3 regions of the Bradyrhizobium sp. USDA 4532 genome follow, and region 1 is predicted to be linked to each of the others. Evidence: predicted binding sites of a transcription regulator. Region 1 holds the regulator's gene; each other region holds the start of a gene.
What was found. Region 1 encodes PhoB, which activates phosphate uptake and scavenging genes when phosphate is short. Its sites were predicted from a motif close to TGTCATNNANCTGTCAT; they were not measured.
Positions count from the first base shown of each region.

Region 2: a site for PhoB is predicted at 1,477-1,493, ahead of J2R76_RS01100 (UDP-2,3-diacylglucosamine diphosphatase). Genes of this name have one in related genera too.
Region 3: a site for PhoB is predicted at 1,475-1,491, ahead of phnF (phosphonate metabolism transcriptional regulator PhnF). Genes of this name have one in related genera too.

Region 1 is NZ_JALJZN010000001.1:6,822,434-6,825,705, reverse strand. Features, by position in the region: gene J2R76_RS31365 (aspartate aminotransferase family protein) at 1-460, opposite strand, end outside; gene J2R76_RS31360 (GcrA family cell cycle regulator) at 948-1,460, shown strand; gene phoB (phosphate regulon transcriptional regulator PhoB) at 1,701-2,411, opposite strand; gene phoU (phosphate signaling complex protein PhoU) at 2,557-3,272, opposite strand, start outside.
Region 2 is NZ_JALJZN010000001.1:252,404-255,675, reverse strand. Features, by position in the region: gene J2R76_RS01105 (glycosyltransferase family 1 protein) at 1-644, opposite strand, end outside; gene J2R76_RS01100 (UDP-2,3-diacylglucosamine diphosphatase) at 641-1,453, opposite strand; gene J2R76_RS01095 (IS110 family transposase) at 1,811-2,839, shown strand; gene thiD (bifunctional hydroxymethylpyrimidine kinase/phosphomethylpyrimidine kinase) at 3,201-3,272, opposite strand, start outside.
Region 3 is NZ_JALJZN010000001.1:3,486,614-3,489,885, reverse strand. Features, by position in the region: partial or broken gene J2R76_RS16495 (patatin-like phospholipase family protein) at 465-624, shown strand; gene phnF (phosphonate metabolism transcriptional regulator PhnF) at 721-1,446, opposite strand; gene phnG (phosphonate C-P lyase system protein PhnG) at 1,575-2,036, shown strand; gene phnH (phosphonate C-P lyase system protein PhnH) at 2,041-2,649, shown strand; gene J2R76_RS16475 (carbon-phosphorus lyase complex subunit PhnI) at 2,653-3,272, shown strand, end outside.

The sequences.
Region 1 (3,272 bases):
CGAAGCCCTCGAGATATTTCGCCGAGCCGGTCGCCGCCAGCGTGCCCAGCGTGCGGCCGTGGAAGGCGCCCTCGAAGGTGATGATGCGGTAGCGCTCGCCATGGCCCTTGGAGAAGTGATAGTGGCGGACCAGCTTGATCACGCCCTCCATCGCTTCCGCGCCGGAATTGCAGAAGAACACGAAGTCGGCAAAGCTCTGCTCGCACAGCCGCGCGGCAAGCACCTCGCCGTCCGGGCTCTTGAACAGGTTCGACATGTGCCAGAGCTTGGTCGCCTGTTCCTGCAGCGCCTTGACGAGATGCGGATGCGCGTGCCCGAGCGCGTTGACCGCGACGCCCGAGGTGAAATCGAGATAGCGGTCGCCGTTGGTTGCGATCAGCCAGGCGCCCTCACCGCGCTCGAAACCGAGATCGACCCTGGCGAAGACGGGGAGCAGATGCGACGTGGCAGCGTTGGTCATGACGATCACTGACGGTTTTTAAGCCGACAATTGCCGCGCGCCTTGACGCCAGCGCAGCAACGGCCAGCTTCGGAAAACAAAACGGCCGCCTTTGCGGGCGGCACGTGGCGGGCATTCTATGCTGCGGTCGGTAAGTGTCAATCGCCACGAAGTGGCCTTCCTGCAATGCGAAACGAGCGCAATCCGGAGCATTCCGGTGCGGTGGAAAAGCCTCATCGCGATGCTTAACTGTGTGGGAACATGTGGACGCACGACCGCGGACTCTTGCGCCAGAGTCACGCCATATTGTAGCGTTTGGCCTGTCGGGTACGACATCTCGTGCGGCGGTACTGGACCCTCTAAGTAGCCTTTGTGTCTCGCGTAAACGTTCGGGCGCAACACCGTGCCCGGCGAGGGCTAAGGGATTCTGGCCGCAGGGATATTTGTCCAGATTGGCTCGCAGCGCCGCTCCAATGATTGGCCGGCGCTACGCGAAGGGAAGAATGCGATGACTGTATTGACCTGGTCCGACGATCGCGTCGAGCAGCTGAAGAAGCTCTGGGAGTCCGGCCTGTCGGCCAGCCAGATCGCGGCGGAACTTGGCAATGTGACGCGAAACGCCGTGATCGGCAAAGTGCATCGGCTCGGCCTCTCCGGCCGCGCCAAGGCACCCTCCACGGCCGCGCCGCGGCAGCGCAAGGCCCGCCCCGCCCAGCACATGATGCGGGTGGCGCGCCCGGTCTCGCGCGGCAACACCGCGCTGGCGCACGCCTTCGAGGCCGAGATGGAGCCCGATCCGATCTCCTACGACAATGTGGTGCCGATGAGCCAGCGGCTGTCGCTGCTCGAGCTCAACGAGGCCACCTGTCACTGGCCGGTCGGCGATCCCTCGAGCCCGGAATTCTTCTTCTGCGGCGGCAAAGCGCTCGGCGGCCTGCCCTATTGCGCGCATCACTCGCGCGTCGCCTACCAGCCCGCCGCCGATCGCCGCCGGCCGTCGGCGAAACCGCAGATCAAGTGAGCACTCGGGAAAACGACGGAAGACCTCAAAGACAAATCCCCGCGAAAGCGGGGATTTTTTTGTGTGACCCAGCCCGGCTATATCACCAGCGTCGTCCCGGCGCAGGCCGGGACCCATAACCACGAATGGGTGTTGTTAGAAAGCCGTCTGGCCGCGTGCCGATTGCGCTGGCCGCAGCGTATGGGTCCCGGGTTTCGCCGGGACGACGCCGTGTTGCGGTTTATGAATGCCGCATGGCCGTTACGGCTGCGGCTCGGCCTTGGCAAAGCGGTCGTCGAGCGCGTAGCCGGCGCCGCGCACAGTGCGGATCGGATCCTGCTCGCGGCCCGGATTGAGCAGCTTGCGCAGGCGGCCGATATGCACGTCGACGGTGCGCTCATCGATGTAGATGTCGCGGCCCCAGACGCTGTCGAGCAATTGCTCGCGGCTGAACACGCGGCCGGGATGCTCAAGGAAGAATTCGAGCAGGCGATACTCGGTCGGCCCGAGATCGATCGGACGGCCCGAGCGCGCCACGCGGCGCTTCTCGCGGTCGAGCTCGATGTCGCCGTAGGTCAGCACGGTCGCAAGCCGCTCCGGGCTGGCGCGGCGCAACAGGCCCTTCACCCGCGCCAGCAGCTCCGGCACCGAGAACGGCTTGACGATGTAATCGTCCGCGCCGGTGGCAAGCCCGCGCACGCGCTCGCTTTCCTCGCCGCGCGCGGTCAGCATGATGATCGGAAGCTGCTTGGTCTCGGGCCGCGCCCGCAGGCGGCGGCACAGTTCGATGCCGGACAGGCCCGGCAGCATCCAGTCCAGCACCACGAGGTCGGGAACGCGCTCCTTCAGCCTTGTATCCGCATCGTCGCCGCGCCCCACCGTCTCGACATCGTAGCCTTCCGCATCGAGATTGTAGCGCAACAGCGTCGTCAGCGCTTCCTCGTCTTCGACTACCAGAATGCGTGCGCTCATCGGTTTAAGTTCTTTCTCTGTGGTGATCCGTTGCCCAGACGCAAACCGAAACGCTTACTTCCTTGAGCATAGTCCCCGCGGAAACGATTTGTCGCGAGGATCATCCAGTTTCGCTCTTGCCGGTTCCGTGCTTGCCGATCATGCCTCAGTTGCCCGGCACCGTGGTGGCAAAAGTGGTCATGTCGCCCTTCGGGCGCTTGTCGGTGATCTGCTGGCCCTCGATCATGTAGAACACGGTCTCGGCGATATTGGTGGCGTGATCGCCGATCCGCTCGATGTTCTTGGCGCAGAACATCAGATGGATGCAGAACGAGATGTTGCGCGGATCTTCCATCATGTAGGTGAGCAGTTCGCGGAACAGCGAGGTGCAGATCGCATCGACCTCCTCGTCGCCCTTCCAGACGTTCATCGCCGCCGGCAGGTCGTGCGCGGCATAGGCGTCGAGCACCGACTTGACCTGCGACAGCACGAGGTCGGTCATGTGCTCGAGGCCGCGGATCAGCTTCAGCGGCTGGAAATCGCTCTCCAGCGCCGCGACGCGCTTGCCCATGTTCTTGGCGAGGTCGCCGATCCGCTCGAGGTCGGTGGCGACGCGCATCGCGCTGACGATCTCACGCAGATCGATCGCCATCGGCTGGCGGCGGGCGATCGTCAGCACCGCCCGCTCTTCGATGTTGCGCTGCAGATTGTCGATCTCGATGTCGGCGGCGACCACGCGCTTGCCGAGCGCGACGTCGCGACGGATCAGCGCGTCGACCGACTCGGTAATCATCCGTTCGACCAGGCCGCCCATCTCGGCGACCAGGCGAGTCAACTCCTGCAGGTCGCTGTCGAATGCCTTGGCGGTATGTTCAGAAGCCA
Region 2 (3,272 bases), 6.6 Mb from region 1:
CGCGCCGGGCCGTCGCCGACCACGACCTTGGTTCCCGGCAGATCGAGATCGAGGAAGGCCGCGAGATTCTTCTCCACCGCCACCCGGCCGACGCTGAGATGGACCGGCTGCGGCAGGCAGAGATCGACGTCGCGCGGATGGAACAGTGAGGTATCGACGCCGCGCGACCACAGCACCACGTTGCGGAAGCCGCGCTGACGCAACTCGGCCGCCAGCGCCGGGGTCGCCGCCATCACCGCCCGGCTCGGCCGGTGGAACCAGCGCAATGCGCGCCACACCCAGGCTTCCGGGACAGGCGTCCGCGCCGAGACGTATTCGGGGAAGCGGGTATGGAAGCTCGTCGTGAACGGCAGGCCGCGCTTGCGGCAATAGCGGCGCACCGCAAGCCCGATCGGGCCCTCGGTCGCGATATGGATGCTGTCGGGCCTCGCCGCCTCGATCAGACTTGCGACCTTGGCCCGGTAGGGCAGCGCCAGCCGGAGATCGCGATAGCTCGGCATCGCGATGGTGCGGAACTCGTCCGGCGTCAGGAAGCTCACCTCGACGCCGAGCGATTTCGCCGCCTGTGCCATCATGGTCAGCGTGCGGACAACCCCGTTGACCTGGGGATGCCACGCATCGGTCGCGACCAGGATATGCGTCATGCAGCGCGTGCCGTCACTCGCGGAACCGGCGCGATCCGGCGCACCGGGTCGGTCCAGGTGATGATCTCGAAATGGCCGTCCTCATGCTCGGCGAGCGCGGTGCAGCTCTCCACCCAGTCGCCGCAATTCATGTAGCGGATGCCGTGCTCGTCATGAATCGTCGCGTAGTGGATGTGGCCGCAGATCACGCCGTCGCAGCCGTGGCGCCGCGCCTCGCCGGCGAGCGTCGCCTCGAACGCGCCGATATAGTTCACCGCCTTCTTGACCTTCAGCTTGGCCCATTGCGACAGCGACCAGTACGGCACGCCGAACATCTTGCGGAAGAAGTTGACGAAGCGATTCATCTGGATCGCGAAATCGTAGGCCTTGTCGCCGAGATGGGCGAGCCAGCGCGCGTTCTGCACCACGAGATCGAAAATGTCGCCGTGGATCACGAGGTAGCGCTTGCCGTCAGCGCCGGTGTGAACGGTGTTCTCCACCACGTCGATGCCGCCGAAATGCGTGCCGTAATATTTGCGCAGGAACTCGTCGTGGTTGCCCGGGACGTAGATCACCTTGGCGCCCTTGCGCGCCTTGCGCAGCATCTTCTGCACGAAATCGTTGTGGGTCTGCGGCCAGTACCAGTTCGACTTCAGCGCCCAGCCGTCGACGATATCACCAACGAGGTAGATCGTGTCGGCATCGTGAGAACGGAGGAAGTCGAGCAGGCGGTCGGCTTGCGAACCGCGGGCTCCGAGATGGACATCGGAGATAAACAAAGTGCGAAAGTGCCGCTCGGGACTTTCTTCACTCAAGGAGTCACTTCCCATGCCTGTGCACCTAACAGATTCCTGTGACAAGGCGATGACGATCCCCGCGACCCAAGGCCCCACAAACAGTTAACGAGAATCAGCAGTACGCCGCTTCTCTGCGGATAACAGCAGCGTGCGACAATCTGGCGACATCGGCGGTCGCGGCTGTGGGGAAGAGGCGTTGTGTTGCCTGCACAGCGCGATGGAACAACGCGCGGTGCGTAGATGGGGTAACGGGCCGGCCGCCCGCTCGCTACGGCGCAATTTGGAAGCGCGCTCGCGAGCGGCCTGTTGGTTGGAAGGCGGTCGTCCCTCAAACTGATGGTGTTCAACGGAGTCGGGCAAGCCCGCTCCAAGCATCATTAAGGGACGACCATGTACCACTATGCAGGAATTGACGTGTCTTTGGAATGCTCGAGCGTTTGCCTTGTCGATGGGACAGGCAAGATTTTGCGCGAGACGAAGGTTGCGAGCGAGCCGGCGGCGCTGATCGCCTGGTTCCGGTCGCTGGGTCTGGTACTGGAACGGATCGGGCTGGAGGCAGGCCCCTTGTCGCAATGGCTGTATGCGGGTCTGCGAGACGCAGGGCTTGCGGTCGAGCTGCTGGAAACGCGGCACGTTCGCGAAGCCTTCAAGTCGATGCCGGTGAAGACGGACCGCAACGATGCCCGCCGGATCGCGCAGTTGATGCGGCTCGGCTGGTTCCGGCCGGTGCACTGCAAGTCGGTCGCGGCGCAGGAGACCCGCGCCATCCTGACGGCGCGCAAGCTGCTGCAATCCAAGCTTCGCGATGTCGAGAACAGCCTGCGCGGCATACTTCGCGGTTTTGGCCTGAAGGTCGGTGCGACCACCGAGCGCACGTTCGCCGGACGCATCCGCGAGTTCGTGACCGGCCATCCCGGACTGGAGTTGGTCGCGGCGGCGCTGCTCCAAGCCCATGCGGTGCTGCTGCGGGAGTTCAAGAGCCTGGACAAGCACACCCAGAAGCTCGCCAGGACGCATCCATCCGCCAAGCTCCTGATGACAACGCCGTCCGTTGGTCCGATCGTGGCGCTCACCTATGCCGCGGCGATCGACGACCCGAAGCGCTTCCGCTCCTCGAAGGCCACGGGAGCCCACTTTGGGCTCACCCCGAAGAAGTACCAGTCCGGTGAGACCGACTACACCGGCCGCATCAGCAAGATCGGGGATGCCTCCGTGCGCGAGGCACTCTACCAGGCAGCTCACGTCATGCTGACCAAGCCGGTCAAGAATTGCTCGGCATTGAAGAGCTGGGCGATGCGGATCGCCCGGCGCGCAGGCATGCGCAAGGCCAAGGTAGCGCTGGCTCGCAAGCTCGCCGTGATCCTGCATCGCATGCTCGCCGACACCAAACCGTTCAACCCGATGACCAAGGCCATCTAGCCAGGAGCAGCAATCGGTTCCGGGCGGGCCACGACACCAGGCTCTCCCCGAGCGAAGTCCCTCCGCTGGGACGATGGATCCGGTCAGGCCGCCATCCGGGAAGTGGCTCACGACCACGCAATCCGTAGATTGGCCGGCCGGCTCCTCAATGCACCCCATCAGGCGACGGCCTTCGCGCCGATCCCGTACAGAAGCAAGTGCCCGGCGAGTGGATGACGCGAAAAGGGATTGACTAACCAAGGCCCGTTACAGAAGCCCGGATGAAGCGCAGCGCAATCCGGGACCACTCTCTGTGCGGATCGACCGATCCCGGATTACGCTGCGCTCCATCCGGGCTACAAAGCTACGATTGAACGACGCTTCAATAATACTTGTGGAAGTGATGCACCGGCCCATGGCCGTGGCCGACGGCGAAGCGATCGGCTTCGGCGAT
Region 3 (3,272 bases), 3.3 Mb from region 1:
TTCCGCGCAGCCAGGAGCCGGGAGAAATCATGCGCAAATTGTTTCTATGGGGCCTAGCACTTGGGATTGCTTCGGTGGCGATCACGGCGACCAGCGGTCGTTCGCAGGCCGGCCTCATTGCGCCGCTGGGTCTGCGCCAGGCCGCCGACGAGCTTCGTCTCGCGGAAACTGTCCAATTCACCTGGAGGGGCCACCGCTACTGTTGGTACAGCAGGGGATGGCGCGGCGGCGGTTGGTATCGGTGTGGTTTTGGTTCAAGGCGCGGCATGGGTTGGGGTGGTCCGGCGGGATGGCACGGATGGCGACGGCCAGGCCACCGCCCGGTCACTCGGCCTCCGAGACCTGGGCGGCCAGGAATCCAGCGTCCGCAACCACTCCCGCAACCGCTTCCCGGCAGGAGCTGATGGCCGCTTTGTCTATCGTTCGCCGGCCGCGACGTGGCCGCACGCCAGTCGGAGCCCGCCATGTCCTTGAAGGAGCCGCAAACACGCGCGGGCCAAGTGCGCGATACCGTGCTGGTCGATCTCGCGCTGGAGGGCAGTGGATCGTACCGCGCTTTTACCTGGGGTGCTCGATCGGCTCATGGATGAGCCGTGGTTGCGCAGCGAGGCAATATCGGGCACCTGACGACGACCAACGTTCATACTGGCCTGGGCGTGTGTAACAAGACATCGGGCCTTGCAGGGCTCGACCGTTTAGTTCGGATTACAAAGGGGATTGTCAGCCGTTCTCGACCAGAAACTCCACGCGCTCGGCGGCGAAGCGCGAGCGCTTGGTCACCAGCGGCTGGTCCAGCATGTCGACGTCGGTGGCGTCGACCACCAGCACCGGCCGTCCCAGCGGCAGGTCGAGCCGTGCGGCGTCGGTCGCATCGACGATCGCCGCGGTGATCCGGGTCGAGGCGCGGTGGTAGTCCTTGACGCCGTAATGCCCGAGCAGCTTCGTCATCGAGCGGACGTTGGCGAACACGCTGCCGGCATCGGGAAACCGCTCGGTCGACAGCCAGGTGGTGGAGACGCAGATCGGCGTCCGGTCGGCGAGCCGCACCGCTTCGATCCGGATCAGCGGCGCACCGATCTTCAGGCCGAGCTCGCGCGCGATCTCGCGGTTGGCGACATCGCTGCTCGCATCGATCAGCTGGCCGCGCGGCTCGTGGCCGCCGGCGCCGACGATCTCGGAAAATCGCGTGCGTGAGCGCAAGGGATAGGCGAGGCGCTGGGCTTCGACATAGGTGCCGCTACCGCGTTCCGCGCGCACCAGGCCGCGCTCGGCCAATGCGGCGAGTGCCCGCCTCACGGTGTGCCGGTTGACCCGGTACGTCTCGGCGATCTCCATCTCGCCGGGCAGCTTTTCGCCGGCGGCGAAGCGGCCGTCAGCGATGCCGCGCTCGATGCCGTCGGCGACCTGCCGCCACAAGGCGACGCCGGAACTTTCCTGCATGCTCATGGCGCGGTGATACCAGAAATCTTTGGTTTGTCACGAAACAGTCATGGCGCTCCGCTATCAAGTTGTCTAGTATCATAGACAACTTGATGCAAGCAAGGTTGCCCAAAGGTTTGCCCATGAGTTCGACCATGAGTCCGACCGGACCAAACAGCAAACAGGCCCAGCGCAAGGCCGCGATGACGGTGCTGGCGCACGCCGCCGCTACGGACATCGCAGGCAGGCTGGCCGCGATCGCGGTGCCCGCGCATGAGAACCTGCGCGAGCCGGAAAACGGCCTTGTGATGCTGCGCGGGCGGATCGGCGGCGACGGTGCGCCATTCAATCTCGGCGAGGCGACGGTGTCGCGCGCGGCGGTGAGGCTTGCGACCGGCGAGGTCGGCTTCGGCTACACGCTCGGCCGCGACGCGCGGAAGGCGCAGATGATCGCGCTGTGCGACGCCATGGTGCAGTCGGCGGAGTTGTCCGGCGAGGTGGAGGCCAAGGTGATCGCGCCGCTGCGCGTCGCCATGAACGCCGAACGCGGCCGCAAGGCAGCGGAAACCGCGGCGACGCGGGTCGATTTCTACACGATGGTGCGCGGTGAGGGATGATGCAATGACGACGATTGCCGAAATGCCCGCGGGCTTTGCCGACAAGGTGCTGTCGGCGCAGTCGACTTTCCGTTCCGTGATGGATGCGATGGCGCGCCCGGGCAGCGTGCAGCGCGTCGCCGCTGATGTCGGAACACCGGCCGGCATGATGCGCGGCTCGGCCGCGATCGCGCTGACGCTGTTCGATCACGACACGCCGATCTGGCTCGACGCCGCGATGTCGGCGACGCCGGACGTTGCCCGCTGGCTGAAGTTCCATGCCAGCGCGCCGGTGATCACCGATTCCTCGATCGCGAGCTTCGCTTTGGTCGGCGATGCCGCGAGCCTGCCGGCGCTCGATCGCTTCGCATTCGGCAGCAGCGAATATCCTGACCGGTCGACCACGCTGATCCTGCAGATCGACAGCCTGTCGCAGGGCCCGGCCTTCGAGCTGAAAGGACCCGGCATCGACGGCAGCGCCGTGCTGCAGGCGATGCTCAAGCCGCGCGACCTGTTCCAGCGGCTTGCGATCAACGAAGCCCTGTTCCCGCGCGGCATCGATGTCGTGCTGGTCCATGACGATGCCATTGTGGCGATCCCGCGCACCACGCGGCTGATCGCAAGCGGAGTGTGAGCGATGTATGTAGCCGTCAAGGGAGGCGAGCGCGCCATCGAGAACGCCCATCGTCTGCTCGCGCATGAGCGGCGCGGCGACCGCGAGGTGCCCGAGGTGACGCTGGCACAGATTTCCGAGCAACTCGCGCTCGGCGTCGATCGCGTGATGACCGAAGGTTCGCTCTACGACCGCGAGCTCGCGGCGCTCGCGATCAAGCAGGCGCGCGGCGACATGATCGAAGCGATCTTCTTGGTCCGCGCCTTCCGCGCCACGCTGCCGCGCTTCGGCGCCACCGAGCCGGTCAACACCGGCGAGATGCAGGTACGGCGGCGGATCTCCTCGACCTTCAAGGACGTTCCGGGCGGCCAGATCCTGGGGCCGACCTTCGACTACACCCATCGCCTGCTCGATCCGCAGCTCGCGGAAGGCTTTGTGCCGGAGCAGCCGGCGACCGCGGAGGCCTCGCAGGCCGCCACGCCGCGGGTGACCGACATTCTCGGCCGTGACGGTCTGATCGAATCCTCGCCGCAGGCAGATAGCAACACGCCGGTCGGCGACCTCACGCGCGAGCCGCTGAGCTTTCCGGCCGACCGCGATTTGCGGCTGCAGAATCTGGCGCGCGGCGATGAGGGCTTCCTGCT